DNA from 2 places in the Streptomyces sp. NEAU-sy36 genome. Region 2 is predicted to be linked to the other one. Evidence: riboswitches for the same ligand, from Rfam matches in the RefSeq annotation. Region 2 holds a riboswitch; the other holds the start of a gene.
What was found. A riboswitch is a leader RNA that binds a small molecule or an ion and turns the genes downstream of it on or off. The one in region 2 is predicted to bind S-adenosylmethionine.
Positions count from the first base shown of each region.

Region 1: it holds a riboswitch for S-adenosylmethionine, as region 2 does, so the genes downstream of both, thrC (threonine synthase) here and HZZ00_RS25040 (IclR family transcriptional regulator) in region 2, are expected to answer to the same signal.

Region 1 covers NZ_CP058977.1:319,428-327,196, forward strand. The annotation lists gene HZZ00_RS01490 (ROK family protein) at 1-770, opposite strand, end outside; gene HZZ00_RS01495 (ABC transporter substrate-binding protein) at 909-2,174, shown strand; gene HZZ00_RS01500 (DUF3263 domain-containing protein) at 2,189-2,413, shown strand; gene otsB (trehalose-phosphatase) at 2,493-3,326, shown strand; gene HZZ00_RS01510 (trehalose-6-phosphate synthase) at 3,314-4,741, opposite strand; gene HZZ00_RS01515 (glucosyl-3-phosphoglycerate synthase) at 4,825-5,769, opposite strand; SAM riboswitch class I at 5,913-6,057, shown strand; gene thrC (threonine synthase) at 6,076-7,359, shown strand; gene HZZ00_RS01525 (MoaD/ThiS family protein) at 7,356-7,634, shown strand.
Region 2 covers NZ_CP058977.1:5,727,742-5,735,510, forward strand. The annotation lists gene HZZ00_RS25020 (acetate uptake transporter) at 1-416, shown strand, start outside; gene acs (acetate--CoA ligase) at 460-2,415, shown strand; gene HZZ00_RS25030 (M1 family metallopeptidase) at 2,423-3,886, opposite strand; gene HZZ00_RS25035 (restriction endonuclease) at 4,009-4,734, opposite strand; SAM riboswitch class I at 5,020-5,160, shown strand; partial or broken gene HZZ00_RS25040 (IclR family transcriptional regulator) at 5,356-6,069, shown strand; gene HZZ00_RS25045 (2'-5' RNA ligase family protein) at 6,159-6,821, shown strand; gene HZZ00_RS25050 (copper homeostasis protein CutC) at 7,065-7,769, opposite strand, start outside.

The DNA.
Region 1 (7,769 bases), 5.4 Mb from region 2:
GCCTCGGCGAGCCCGCCACCGATGATCAGCGTGCGCGGGTCCAGCAGGGTGAGCGCGGTGACCAGCCCGTCGGCGAGCGCGTCCACCGCGGTCCGCCAGACCCGGCCGGCCTCCGGGTCGCCGGCCGCGACGGCCCGTGCGCAGTCGGCCGCGTCGGCGTCCGGGTTCCCGCCGGCCGCCGCCCAGGCCTCGCTGACGGCGGCCGCGGAGGCGTACCGCTCCAGGCAGCCGCGCTGCCCGCACGGGCAGGGCGCGCCGCCGGGCCGCACGACGACGTGCCCGATCTCGCCCGCGAAGCCGTGCGCGCCCGACTCCACCCGGCCGTCGATCCCGATCGCGCCCGCGATGCCGGTGCCGAGCGGCACGAACAGGAAGCGGTCGGCGCCCCGGCCCGCGCCGATCCGGCCCTCCGCGAGGCCGCCGGTGCGCACGTCGTGGCCGAGCGCGACGGGCACCCCGAGCCGCTCGGCGAGCAGCGCGCGCAGGGGCACGTCCTGCCAGCCGAGGTTGGCGGAGTAGACGGCGGTGCCGTGCTCCTCGTCCACGATGCCGGGCACCGCGATACCGGCCGCGGCGGCCGGGGTGCCGTAGCGCTCGGCGCCGTACGCGCGCAGTTCGGCGGCGAAGTCGAGGATGCCCGCCACCACCGTGTCGGGGCCGCGTTCGCGGCCGGTGGCGCGGCGGGCGCGGTGCAGCAGGGCGCCGTCGTCCCCGACGAGGGCGGCCTTCATCCCGGTACCGCCCACGTCCAGGGCGATGACATGTCTCACGGGGACAGTGTGGCCCGGTGACCCATGAGAGGTCTAGTCCACTCGCGTGGTGTAGACCTTAGGATTCCATCTATCGAACAGTCGGACAGCAGGGTTGGGACTTTGACGGTGCGTCGGCGTACGGCAGGAATGATCGCGGTGGTGTCCGCCATGGGCATGACCGCGCTCCTCGGCGGCTGCGGGAGCACGGGCTCCTCCGACGTGACCCTCAGACTCGTCGCCGCCGACTACGGCGACTCGCCCGCCAACAGCTCCAAGAAGTACTGGGACTCGCTGGTCAAGGCGTACGAGGCGACGCACTCGGGGGTGAAGGTCGAGGTCAGCGTCTACTCCTGGAACGACGTCGACCGCAAGGTCAAGGAGATGGTCGACGCCGGCCACGCGCCCGACCTCGCGCAGATCGGCGCCTACGCCGACTACGCGGCCGCGGGCAAGCTCTACGCGGCCTCGGACCTGCTCTCCATCCGCACCCAGGCGGACTTCCTGTCCCAGCTGGCCGACGCCGGCCAGTGGAACCACACGCAGTACGGCATACCGTTCGCCGCCTCCACGCGGGTGCTCTTCTACAACAAGACGATGTTCGAGAGCGCCGGACTCACCCCGCCCAGCAGCTGGGACCAGCTGGCGGCCGACGCCAAGGTGCTCAAGGACAAGGGCGTGAAGTACCCCTTCGCGCTGCCGCTGGGCCCCGAGGAGGCGCAGGCGGAGACCATGCAGTGGATGCTGTCCGGCGGCGACGGCGGCTCCGGCGGCACCGGGTACACCGACGACATCGGCACGTACACGATCGACTCCCAGCAGAACGTCTCCACCTTCACCTGGCTCAAGGACGACCTGGTCGACAAGGGCCTGACCGGCCCGGTGGCGCCCGGGAAGCTCAACCGGGCGCAGGCCTTCGCCGCGTTCGCCGACGGCCAGGTCGGCATGGTCAACGGGCACCCCACGCTGATCCAGCAGGCCGAGCAGAAGGGCGTGCGGTTCGGGATGGTGCCGACGCCGAGCCGCGGCGGACGGGCCCGGTCGTCGGTGGGCGTCACCGACTGGATGATGGCGTTCAAGCAGAACGGCCACGCCGAGCAGGCCGGTGACTTCCTGAACTACGTCTACAGCGAGAAGAACGTCCTCGACTTCTCCCGCACCTACGGTCTGCTGCCGGTCACCAGCTCCGCCTCCAACGCCATGAGCGCGTCGGACGCGGCGCCCGACAAGGCCCTGCACCCCTTCCTCGACGAGCTGGCCACGTCCGAGCTGTATCCCGTGGGCAAGACGTCCTGGGCGGCGGTCAGCGCGGCCGTGAAGCAGAACATCGGGCAGGCGGTCGCCCCCGGCGGCAACCCCGCGGGCGTCCTGACCCGCCTCCAGGCGACGGCCACCGCGGCGGACAGCGCCGCCAGCGCGAACTGAGCTACGGTTCCGGTATGGAACTGGGCGACCGCGAGCGGGCCATCCTCGCGCTGGAACGCCGGGGCTTCACGGGCCCCGGCGCCAAGGAACGCGCCATCCGCGAGCAGCTCCACCTCTCCCCGGTCCGCTACTACCAGCTCCTCAACGCCCTCCTGGACGACGAACGCGCCCTCGCCCACGACCCGGTCACGGTCAACCGGCTGCGCCGGGTCCGCGACACCCACCGGGCGGAACGCTGAGCCCGGCCGGCACCGGCCGCTCACACCGGGGAGGACGCCCACAGGAGTGATGGCGGCCCCCGCTGGATAGTGTCGGTACATGGACCCTCTGCCGACCCCAGCCACCCAGGCCGGCCGGGACGGGCTGGCCGCGTTGCTGGCCAAGCCCCGCACCGCGGTGATCGGCCTGGACTTCGACGGCACCCTCGCCCCCATCGTCGCCGACCCCGAACAGGCCCGCGCCCACCCGGACGCCGTCCCCGCGCTCGCCGCCCTCGCCCCCAAGGTCGCCCACGTCGCCGTGATCACCGGCCGCCCCGCGGGCGTCGCGGTCCGCCACGGCGGCTTCGCCGGCGTCCCGGGCCTCGCCCACCTCACCGTCCTCGGGCACTACGGCGCCGAGCGCTGGGACGCCGTCACCGGCACCGTCTCCGCCCCCGCCCCGCACCCCGGCGTCGCCGCCGTCCGCGCCGAACTGCCCGGCGTCCTCGACCGGGCCGGCGCCTGGCAGGGCACGTGGATCGAGGAGAAGGGCCGCGCGGTCGCGGTGCACACCCGCCGCGCAGCCGACCCGGAGGCCGCCTACGAGGCGCTGCGCGGGCCCCTCACCGACCTCGCCACCCGGCACGGACTGATCGTCGAGCCCGGCCGGATGGTGCTGGAGCTGCGCCCGCCCGGCATGGACAAGGGCGTCGCCCTGAGCGAGTACGTCCGCGAGACCGGCGCCGAGGCCGTCCTCTACGCCGGCGACGACCTCGGCGACCTCCCCGCCTTCGCCGCCATCGAGAAGCTCCGCTCCGAGGGCCTGCCCGGCCTGCTGGTGTGCAGCGGCAGCTCGGAGGTCGCCGAACTGGCCGAGAAGGCCGACCTGGTGGTCGACGGCCCCGAGGGCGTCGTACGGCTCCTCGGGGCGCTGGCGGGTCAGCTCGACTGATCCGTCAGGGCGTGCAGCTGGTCCAGGAACCACTGGGCCGGCGGCAGCGCCGTGGCCGCCGCGGCCAGCCGCTTCGACCGCTCCGCCCGCTCACCGTCCGGCATGCTCAGCGCCGCGTGCAGCGCCTGCGCCGTGCCCGTGATGTCGTACGGGTTCACCACCAGGGCGTCCTCGCCCAGCTCCGCGTACGCCCCCGCCTCCCGCGACAGCACCAGCGCACAGCCCTCGTCGGAGACGACCGGCACCTCCTTGGCGACCAGGTTCATGCCGTCCCGGATGGGGTTGACCAGCGCCACGTCGGCGAGCCGGTACGCGGCCAGCGAGCGGGCGAAGTCGTCCTTCACATGGAGCACCACCGGCGTCCAGCCGTCCGTGCCGTAGCGCTCGTTGATCTCCTCGGCGACCCGGCGCACCTGTGCCGTGTACTCCCGGTAGACGGCGAGGTCCTGCCGGGACGGGTACGCGAACGCCACGTGGACGACCCGCTCGCGCCACTCGGGGTGCGCGTCCAGCAGCTGCCGGTACGCCAGCAGTCCGCGCACGATGTTCTTGGACAGCTCGGTGCGGTCCACCCGGACGATCGTCCGGCGGCCCTCGCCGATCTCCGCCCGCAGCGCCGCCATCCGCTCGTCCACGTCCGCCTCGTGCGAGCGGGCGCGCAGGAAGTCGGCGTCCGCGCCGAGCCCGTGCACCCCGATCCGGGTGCCGGTGGGAATCCCGGGCCCCAGCACCGCGTGGCAGCACTCGGTGAACGCGTCCGCCCACCGCTGCGTGAGGAACGCCGCCCGGTCCGCGCCCAGGATGCCGGTCAGCAGCTCGGCCGCGATGTCGTCCGGGAGCAGCCGGAAGTACTCCGCCGGGGCCCACGGCGTGTGCGAGAAGTGGCCGATGCGCAGGTCGGGGCGGAGCCGGCGGAGCATCCGCGGGGCGAGCGCCAGGTGGTAGTCCTGGATCAGCACCGCCGCGCCCTCGGCCGCCTCCTGGGCCAGCGCCTCGGCGAACGCTTGGTTGTAGGCCTCGTACGCCGCCCACTGCCGCCGGAATCCGGCGTCGAAGACGGGCTCCAGCGGCGTCTGGTAGAGCATGTGGTGCACGAACCAGAGCACCGAGTTGGCGATGCCGTTGTACGCGTCGGCGAAGACCTCCGCGTCGATGTCCAGCATCCGCACCCGCTGCCCGCCGGTGTCCGCGACCGGCAGCAGCCCGCCGTCCGCGCGCCGGACCGCCTCCCGGTCGCCGTCGCCCAGCGCGGCGCACACCCACACCGCGTTCGCCTCCGGCCCGATGGCCGAAAGGCCCGAGACCAGACCGCCGCCGCCCCGTTTGGGACGCAGCACCCCGCCCTCGCCGACCGTGTACGAAACCGGGCCGCGATTGGACGCGACCAGCACCTCAGCACCGTGCGTGGAAGCCATGGTCCTCAACCTAGCCCGGCCCGGAAACACTCAAACGTACGGACCGTCCCGGAAAGCGGCCCTGAACAGCCCTACCTCCGGTTTCACGCCACCCGGCGGTGGGCGTACTCGGCGATCTCGGTCATCGGCGGGCGCTCCTCGGTGTCCACCGAGTAGGTGCGCGGCTCGAAGCCCGTCACCCCCCGCTCGAACTGGGTGAGCGAGGGCCGCACCAGATGGCCCCGCGCCAGCCGCAGCTGGGCGGTGCGGTAGATGGCCGCCGCCATCCGGCCGAGCGCCTGCCCGTCCTGGTGCCGGTGCTTGCGCACCCCCACGTCCACCTGGGCCAGCGCGTCCAGGCCCACCAGGTGCAGGGCGTCCACCAGCATGCCCAGCTCCACCCCGTACCCCACCGGGAACGGCAGCCGCTCCAGCAGCGAGCGCCGGGCCGCGTACTCCCCGCCCAGCGGCTGCACGAACCCGGCCAGCTGCGGCCAGTGCATGTTCAGCAGCGGGCGCGCCATCAGCTCGGTGACCCGGCCGCCCTGCCCCGCCGACCCGGCGAGCGGCCGGTCGTACATCGCCTTGACCAGCTGCACGTCCGGTTCGGTGAGCAGCGGGCCGACGATCCCGGTGACGAAGTCGGCCGAGAACTCCCGCAGGTCCGCGTCGACGAAGCAGATGACGTCCCCGCCGGCGACGAGCAGCGAGCGCCACAGCACCTCGCCCTTGCCCGGTACGGCGGGTATCCGGGGCAGGATCGCGTCGCGGTGCACCACCCGCGCGCCCGCCGCGGCCGCCACCTCGGAGGTGCGGTCGGTCGACCCGGAGTCGATCACCAGCACCTCGTCGACCAGCGGTACCCGCTCCACCAGCTCGCGCCGGATCACGGCGACGATCTCGCCGACGGTCTCCTCCTCGTTGAGCGCGGGCAGCACCACGCTGACCGTCTGGCCCGTGCGCTGCTTGGCCGCCAGGAGCTGGTGCATCGGCCGATCGTGCACGGACCAGGAGCGGTCGCTCAGCCAGCGCTCGACTTCTTCCAGCACGGTCCCGGGCTCCTCACGGTTGTCTCGCGGTACGGACGACTATCTCAACTGTCCAGGCCTTCGGTTACAGTCTTGAACAACGCCGATGACCATCGCATGTCGGGGGTCCACGCGCGCCGACAACCGCATACACAACCGAATACCGCTCATCCAGAGGGGCAGAGGGACACGGCCCGATGAAGCCCCGGCAACCCTCCAGCCGGTTCTCGTCTTCGAACAGCGAGGCTCCCGGCTAGGGAAGGTGCCAAATCCGTCTCGCGGCGAGATGCGTCGTGAGGAAGATGAGGAGAAAGGGCCTCGCCTCCCATGGCTGTGCAGACAGTTGCCACCACCGGCAGTTCCACCGTCGACCTCGGCCCCGCCGCCGCCCTGAGCTGTCGGGAATGCGGCCACCGCGTCCCGCTCGGCCCGGTCTTCGCCTGCGAGGAGTGTTTCGGGCCGCTGGAGATCGCCTACGACTTCTCCGCCTACGACACCGAGGAACTGCGGGCGCGCATCGAAAGCGGCCCCGCCAACATCTGGCGCTACGCCCCGCTGCTGCCCGTCCCGGCGAACGTGGCCGACAAGCCGAACATCAACCCCGGCTGGACCAAGCTCGTCAAGGCCGACAACCTCGCCCGCGAACTCGGCGTCACCGGTGGCCTGTACGTCAAGGACGACTCCGGCAACCCGACCCACTCCTTCAAGGACCGGGTGGTCGCCCAGGCGCTGGAGGCCGCGCGCGCCTTCGGCTTCACCACCCTGTCCTGCTCCTCCACCGGCAACCTGGCCGGCGCCGTCGGCGCCGCCGCCGCCCGCGCCGGCCTGCGCTCCTGCGTGTTCATCCCGCACGACCTGGAGCAGGGCAAGGTCGTCATGGCCGCGGTCTACGGCGGCGAGCTGGTCGGCATCGAGGGCAACTACGACGACGTGAACCGCTTCTGCTCCGAGCTGATCGGCGACCCGGCCGGCGAGGGCTGGGGCTTCGTCAACGTCAATCTGCGCCCCTACTACGCGGAGGGCTCCAAGACCCTGGCGTACGAGATCTGCGAGCAGCTCGGCTGGCGGCTGCCCGACCAGATCGTGGTCCCGATCGCCTCCGGCTCCCAGCTCACCAAGATCGACAAGGGGCTCCAGGAGCTGATCGGGCTGGGGCTCGTGGAGGACCGGCCGTACAAGATCTTCGGCGCGCAGGCCGAGGGCTGCTCGCCGGTGTCGACCGCCTTCAAGGCGGGCCACGACGTGGTGCGGCCGCAGAAGCCGGACACCATCGCCAAGTCCCTCGCCATCGGCAACCCGGCCGACGGGCCCTACGTCCTGGACATCGCCCGGCGCACCGGCGGCGCCGTGGAGGACGTGACGGACGAGCAGGTCGTCGACGCGATCAAGCTGCTGGCCCGGACCGAGGGCATCTTCGCCGAGACCGCGGGCGGGGTGACCGTCGGCGTGACGAAGAAGCTGATCGACGGCGGCGTCCTCGACCCGGCGAAGACCACCGTCGTCCTCAACACCGGCGACGGTCTGAAGACCCTGGACGCGGTGGCCGGCACCGGCCTGACCGCCACCATCCGCCCGACCCTGGACTCCTTCCGAGAGGCTGGCCTCGCATGAGCGTGACCGTTCGCATCCCCACCATCCTGCGCACCTACACCGGCGGCCGGGCCGAGGTCGCCGCCGAGGGCGCCACCCTCGCCGAGGTCATCGAGGACCTGGAGAAGAACCACACCGGGATCGCCGCCCGCGTCCTGGACGACCAGGGCAAGCTGCGCCGGTTCGTGAACGTCTACGTCAACGACGACGACGTCCGCTTCGAGCAGGGCCTGCAGACCGTCACCCCGGACGGCGCGGGCATCTCGATCATCCCGGCGGTCGCCGGCGGCTGCTGACCGAATGACCGATCATTACCTTCGGTAAGGACGGTTACGGAAGGTTCATCGGATTGCCCTCTCCGTGAGAGAAGCGGAGGGGGCAATTCTGTGTGATTGAGCGCGGTACAGTTGGGGAACACGCCCCGGATCACC
Region 2 (7,769 bases):
TCGCCGGGATGTGGGAGTTCCGCAGGAACAACACCTTCGGTGCCGTGGCCTTCACCTCCTACGGCAGTTTCTGGCTCTCCTTCGCGGCCTACGTGCGGTTCGTCGTTCCGAAGCTGCCGGCGGCCCACGCCCACCAGGCCACCGGCCTGTTCCTGCTGGCCTGGGCCGTCTTCACCCTCTACATGACCGTCGTCGCGACCCGGATCAACGGTGTCCTGCTCGCCGTGTTCACGGTGCTGTCGCTGACCTTCGTCCTGCTCGCCGCCGGGGAGCTGGGGCAGAGCACGGGCGTCTCGCACGCGGGCGGCTGGGCGGGGCTGCTCACCGCGGTACTGGCCTGGTACGGCTCGTTCGCCGGCGTGGCCAACGCCACCTGGAAGGACAAGTCCCTGCCCACCTGGCCGCTCGCGGGCTGAGTCCGCCACCACCGCACGACCGACCGACGACGACGGAGTCCCCATGAGTGAGATGAGCCTGGCCAACCTGCTGAAGGAGGAGCGCAGGTTCGCGCCTCCCGCCGACCTGGCAGCCCATGCCAATGTCACGGCGGAGGCGTATGAGCAGGCCAGGGCTGACAGGCTCGGGTTCTGGGCCGCGCAGGCCGGCCGGCTGACCTGGGCCAAGGAGCCGACCGAGACGCTGGACTGGTCGAACCCCCCGTTCGCGAAGTGGTTCAAGGACGGCGCGCTGAACGTCGCCTACAACTGTGTGGACCGGCATGTGGAGGCCGGGCACGGTGACCGTGTCGCCATCCACTTCGAGGGCGAGCCCGGTGACAGCCGCGCCATCACCTATGCCGAGCTGAAGGACGAGGTGTCCCGCGCGGCCAACGCCCTGCTCGAACTCGGTGTCCGCGAGGGCGACCGGGTCGCCATCTACATGCCGATGATCCCCGAGACCGCGATCGCGATGCTGGCCTCGGCGCGTATCGGCGCCGCCCACTCGGTCGTCTTCGGCGGCTTCTCCGCCGACGCGCTCGCCACCCGCATCCAGGACGCGGACGCCAAGGTCGTCATCACCGCCGACGGCGGCTACCGGCGCGGCAAGCCCTCCGCGCTCAAGCCCGCGGTGGACGAGGCGGTCGCGAAGGCCGGCAACGTCGAGCATGTCCTGGTGGTGCGCCGTACCGGTCAGGACGTCGCCTGGGACGAGGCGCGGGACGTGTGGTGGCACGACCTGGTTGGCCGCCAGTCCGCGCAGCACACGCCGCAGGCGTTCGAGGCCGAGCATCCGCTGTTCATCCTGTACACCTCGGGTACGACGGGCAGGCCCAAGGGCATCCTGCACACCTCCGGTGGCTATCTCACCCAGGTCGCCTACACCCACTGGGCGGTGTTCGACCTCAAGGCGGAGACGGACGTCTACTGGTGCACCGCCGACGTCGGCTGGGTCACCGGCCACTCCTACATCGTCTACGGGCCCCTCGCCAACGGCGCCACCCAGGTCATGTACGAGGGCACCCCGGACACCCCGCACCAGGGCCGCTTCTGGGAGATCGTCCAGAAGTACAAGGTGTCCATCCTCTACACCGCGCCCACCGCGATCCGCACCTTCATGAAGTGGGGCGACGACATCCCCGCCCGGTTCGACCTCAGCAGCCTGCGCGTCCTGGGCTCGGTCGGCGAGCCGATCAACCCCGAGGCCTGGGTCTGGTACCGCAAGCACATCGGCCACGACCGCACCCCCGTCGTGGACACCTGGTGGCAGACCGAGACCGGCGCCATGATGATCTCCCCCCTGCCCGGAGTCACCGAGGCCAAGCCCGGCTCCGCCCAGCGCCCGCTGCCCGGCATCAGCGCCACCGTCGTCGACGACGAAGCCAACGAAGTCCCCGACGGCGGCGGCGGCTACCTCGTCCTCACCGAACCCTGGCCCTCCATGCTCCGCACCATCTGGGGCGACGACCAGCGGTTCAAGGACACCTACTGGTCCCGCTTCGAAGGCAAGTACTTCGCCGGCGACGGCGCGAAGAAGGACGAGGACGGCGACATCTGGCTCCTCGGCCGCGTCGACGACGTGATGCTCGTCTCCGGACACAACATCTCCACCACCGAAGTCGAATCCGCGCTGGTCTCCCACCCCGCCGTCGCCGAAGCCGCCGTCGTCGGCGCCGCCGACGAAACCACCGGCCAGGCCATCGTCGCCTTCGTCATCCTGCGCGGCACCGCCTCCGAAACCACCGAACTGACCGGCACCCTCCGCGACCACGTCGGCGCCACCCTCGGCCCCATCGCCAAACCCAAGCGCATCCTGCCCGTCGCTGAACTCCCCAAGACCCGCTCCGGCAAGATCATGCGCCGCCTCCTGCGCGACGTCGCCGAAAACCGCCAGCTCGGCGACGTCACCACCCTCACCGACTCCAGCGTCATGGACCTCATCCAGTCCAAACTCCCGGCCTCGTCCAGCGAGGACTGAGGACCGGTCAGCTCTCGTCCGGCCTGCCCTCTTCCCGGAGCCAGGTGGTGAAGAGGGCGGTCAGGTCCTTCCCGGAGATCTTCTCGCACAGGGCGATGAACTGGGCGGTGTCCGCGTTCCCGTGGCGGTGCCGCTCGGTCCAGGTCCGCAGGATGGAGAAGAACGCCGCGTCGCCCACCGCCTCGCGCACCTTGTGCAGCGTCATGGCGCCCCGGCCGTACACGGGCGGTGCGGACACCTCGCTCGCGCCGGGGGGACTCGCCGGCGGGAAGTCCCAGATGCCCTCGCTTTCGGGGTGCGTGCCGTCGTAGAAGGAGGCGAAGGTCTGCCCGGCCGTCCTGCCGCCCCGGTCCTCCTGCCAGAGCCATTCCGCGTAGGTGGCGAACCCCTCGTTGAGCCACATGTCCTTCCACTCGCGCGGGGTGACGGAGTCGCCGAACCACTGGTGGGCCAGCTCGTGCACCACCAGCGTCTCGTCGGGAGCGGAGTCGAAGTACGGCTTCGTCTGGGTCTCCAGGGCGTAGCCGAGGCCGGGGAGGTGGTCGACGACGGCGCCCGTGGAGGAGAACGGGTACGGCCCGAAGCGTTCGCTCGCCCAGTCGACGACCTCCGGCACCAACTCCTCGATCCGCTCTGCGGCTCGGGCTTCGTCGGGGTCCACGGCGAGGTAGACGGGCAGCCCGTCGGGCGTCCGGGTCCTGGTGATGTCGAAGGTGCCGACGGCGACGGTCGCGAGGTAGCTCGCCATGGGCTCCTCGGTACGCCAGTGGCGTACGACCCGGTCCCCCCGGTCCTCCTCGGCCACCAACTCCCCGTTGGCCACCACGTCGTACGGGTCGCCGTCGGCGTCCCGTGGCACGGCGACCGTGATATCGTAGGTGGCCTTGTCGGACGGGTGGTGGTTGCCCGGGAACCAGGTCGTGGACCCGGTCGGCTCGCCGAGGGCCGTTGCGCCGTCGTCGGTCTCCACCCAGCCCTCCACCGCCCCCTCGTCGTCCTCGACGGTGCGGGGCACGCCTTCGTACTCGATCGCGGTGCGGAAGGTCCGCCCCTTCTCGATCGGCTCGTCCGGCGTCAGCGTCAACTCGGCCCCGTCGCGCGCGACATGGGCCGACGCGCCGTCGACCGTGGCGCCGCGCACCTTCATCCCGTCGAAGTCGAGATCGAAGCGGGACAGGCCCTTGGTGGCGCGCGCGGTGATCACGGCCGAGCCCTTCAGGCGGTTGGTCTCGGGGACGTAGTCGAGGTCCAGGTCGTAGTGGGTGACGTCGTAACCGCCGTTGCCCAGTGCCGGGAAGAGCGCGTCGCCCACGCCGGCGGAGCCCGCCGTGCCCGCGGTCGCGTGCCCACCGCAAGCGGTGCCCGCCAGGACCAGAAGCGTCGCGAGGACCACATGGCGCGCGGCCCGCGACCGCGCGGCCCCTCGACCACCGAAGGGGGCGCGTGTCCTGCCCTTCACCGCGTCAACCAACAGACCCGCACCGTCTGTCGGTGTCTCTCCGCCCCGTGCGAGCCACCCCGGTCTCGACCACATGCCCTCCCCTTTTGCGTCACCTTACCTTCGCTTCGCGATCACGGCCGTGGGCGCTCCGCTCAGGAGCGGGCGGTCGGCCTGCGGGGCGGCGGGAGCGCCCGGAGGAGTTCCCACAAGGGGCGCGAGCCGGCGGCCCACGCCCCGAGGGTGTGGCGGTCGACCACGTGGAGGCGCTGCTGCCGGGCGAACGCGACGGCCGGTGCGGTGACCCGGCCGTTCGTCACGATCACGGCGACGTCGGCGCCGTGGACCGGGCGGGCGGTGCCATTGAGGACCTGAAGGTCCGGTGTGCCCACGGCGGACCCGGCCAGGCCGGCACGGCGGTGCTTGCACTGGATCACCCAGCGCCGCCCGTAGGGGTCGGTGGCCTTCACATCGGCACCGAGGTCCCCGCCACCGCCGACGCGGGCCGCGTCCGGACAGCCGTCGCGCCGCATCAGGTCGCGCACCGCTTCCTCGAACCGGGAGTGGTGCAGCGCGTCCAGCCGGGCCAGCCCGTAACGCAGGCCCCGGGCCCGGACCGCTTCCCACCGCGCGCTCCGCCGCTTCAGCTGGAGCCGGGCGCCGAGGCCCAGCACCGCGAGCAGGCCGACGAGGACCAGGACCCACCAGTGGGCCGACAGCCAGTGGACGACGGCCACCACCAGGGCGACGGTGAGCACCGCGGCGGCGAGGAGGCCGATCGGCCGGTCGTCCGCACGCTGCCGCCGCCTTCCGGACCGGCGGGCGCGCCGCCGCACCACCCGCCCGGCCGGCGCCCGCCCCTTGCGGGTGCGGGGGCTCACCGGCCCGTCCGCGCGACGCCGCCCTCGGACCGCCCCACCGCGAGCGGCACCAACACCTCGCCGGTCAGCACCAGTCCAGCCCTCCCCCACCACCGGCCCGCACGCCACGGGGCGGCAGCGGGCCGCCCCGGCCTCCTTGTGTACCCGGGCCCCGGTGGTCCGGCAGACGGGTTGCCGGTCGATTGGCACGAACCCGATCGGACCTGGCCGAATACCAGGCCCGGGGCGCGGGCGCCGAGGACTCCCCCGGACCGGCGAGCCGGGGCGTCTTGTAAAGTTGCTCGCGAATCATCCAGAGGGGTGGAGGGACCGGCCCTACGAAGCCCCGGCAACTTCCCGGTCGAGTCGGCGTGCGACACGCGCGCCACCGAGCGGGATCAGTGCCAACTCCGGCCTGTCGCCAACGCGGCGCGGGAAAGATGAGGAGACACGGTGCTCTCTGTGCTGTCCGACGCCCGGGCGCTTCCCGCCCCGGCCCCTCTGTGTACCCGTCTCGTGTCCGGCGCAGGCGATCGGCCGATCCTTCCGGCCTGCCCCCGCTGACCTCACCGCTCCTCACCCGGGAGCCCCCGTGAGCGCGACCCCGCCGCGCTCGCGGATCCGAGACTGGAGTACCCATTCATGGAGAAGACGAGCGGCGTAGGCGTGCTCGACAGAGTCGCCCTGATCCTCGGTGCCTTGGAGGCCGGACCCGCCACGCTGGCCGGACTGGTCACGACCACCGGACTGACGCGCCCCACCGTCCACCGGCTCGCGGTCGCGCTCGAACGCCTCCGCCTGGTCACCCGGGACGCGGCGGGCCGGTTCACCCTCGGCCCCCGGCTCTCGGAACTGTCGGCCGCCGCAGGCGAGGACCACCTGCTGACCGCCGCGGGCCCGGTCCTCGCCCGGCTGCGCGACGCCACCGGCGAGAGCGCCCAGCTCTACCGCAGGCAGGGTGACGAGCGCATCTGCGTGGCCGCCGTCGAGCGTCTCGCCGGCTTGCGCGACACCGTTCCCGTCGGGGTCGCCCTGCCCATGCGGACCGGCTCCGCCGCCCAGGTCCTGCTCGCCTGGGAGGAGCCCGAGCGCCTCTACCGCGGCCTCCGGGGGGCCCGCTTCACCGCCACCACCCTCAGCGGCGTACGGCGTCGCGGCTGGGCCCAGTCCGTCGGCGACCGCGAGCCCGACGTGGCCTCCGTCTCCGCACCCGTGCGCGGCCCGTCCGGCCAGGTGGTGGCCGCCGTCTCGGTCTCCGGCCCGGTCCGGCGCCTCACCCGCCACCCCGGCGCCCACCTCTCGCGGACCGTCGTCGAGGCGGCCGCCCGCCTCACCGAGGCCCTTCGCCGCCCCGGGTCCCCCGAGCGGCGCCCCGCGACGACCTGCGCCGGGAGCATGGCGGGCGGCACCCTGGAGCAGGGGGTGCTCGCGGGCGAGGAGGCGTGATGCGTACGGACGGCGAGGCGGGCGGGGGCCGGGCGCGGGCCGCGCCCGTCGGCGTCCTCGACGTGTCCCCGACGGCCCGCACGGCGGTGGCGTGGATCCCGCCCGCCCAGCTGTGGCCGCCGCTCCAGGACGTCCGCCGGGAACACGATCCGCAGATCCACCGCTGGCCGCCGCACGTCAACGTGCTCTTCGGCTTCGTCCCGGAGACCGGCTTCGAGCGGGCCGCCCCGCTGCTCGCCGCGGCGGCGGCCGAGGTGCCGGTCTTCACCGCGCGGCTGGCGGGGGTGCGCGCCTTCCGGCACCGGGCGTACTCCACAGTGTGGCTCGACCCGGCAGCGGCGGGCGCGGCACCGTGGGCGGACCTGCACCGCGCACTGCGGCAGCGGTTCCCGCGCTGCCGGGGTCCGGCCGCGGAGTTCACCCCGCACCTGTCCCTGGGCCGGACCCGGAACCCGCGGCGGGTCGCCACCGACTGCGCCGCCCGGCTCCCCGCCATGACGGCGACGGTCTGGGAACTGGTCCTGCTCGCGCGCGGCGGGCAGGGACCGATGCGGCCACGGGCCACGGTCGCCCTGGGCAGCGGCGAGATCCGGTGGCTGCCCGGCCGCGAGGAGGCGGGCCCGGAGGACACGGCATGGCTCGCCGAGATCACCGAACGGTGAGGGCGGAGCGACTCAGGGGAGGGACCACGGCGGAGGCCCTGATCGGGCCCCGTCACGACGAGACACGGCGGCTCCTCGCCACGGTGCCCGAACCGCGCCCCCACCGGGCAGCAACCGACCGGAACGGACGGCTGAGCCGCCGTCGGCCACGCCGAACGGACACCCAGCCGATGACAGCGGGGAACCCGTGACCGGGAGCGTCCGCTCGACACGCACGCCCCCCCACCGAGCAGTGAACTTCCGTCAGCGAAGCGCCGGTTGGCCGCTCCCGCCGGACGCCGCCGGGTGCCCGTCCGCGGTGTCCAGCGCCCGCCGGGCCTCGGCCACCACCTCCGCGTCGGTGACGAAGTGGGTGTCGTCGGCGGCGGAGGCGCCCGAGACCCCGAGGGGTGTCCAGGCGCCGCCGCGCCGGGGCCGGGCCCTGGTCTTGGCGGACAGGTGCACGGCGGCCACCCCCGCGGCCACCAGGGCGGGGATGTCGGCGGTGCGCACACCGCCGCCCGCCATCACCTGCACACCGGGAGCGGCGGCGACCATGTCGGCGAGGGTGGCCAGCCCCGCCGGCGCGGTGGCCGCGCCGCCGGAGCTGAGCACCCGGGTGATCCCGAGCGCGGGGAGCGCGGCCGCGACGGCGACCGGGTCCGCGGACTGGTCGATCGCACGGTGCAGGGTGATCTCCACCGAGCGTCCCCGGCTCCGTGCGGCGTCACGGGCGGCATCGGCCAGCCGGGTGACGGCCTCGGTGTCCAGGGCGCCCTCGGCGGTCAGCGCGCCGACGACCACGCCGGCGGCGCCGGACGCGACGACCGAGCGCACCTCGGCGACCATCAGGGCGATCTCCTCGGCGTCGTACGCGAAGTCGCCGGGCCGGCACCGCACCAGGGCGTGCGTCGGCACCCCGGCGGCCGCGACCGACTCCACCGCGGCCGCCGACGGGGTCAGGCCGCC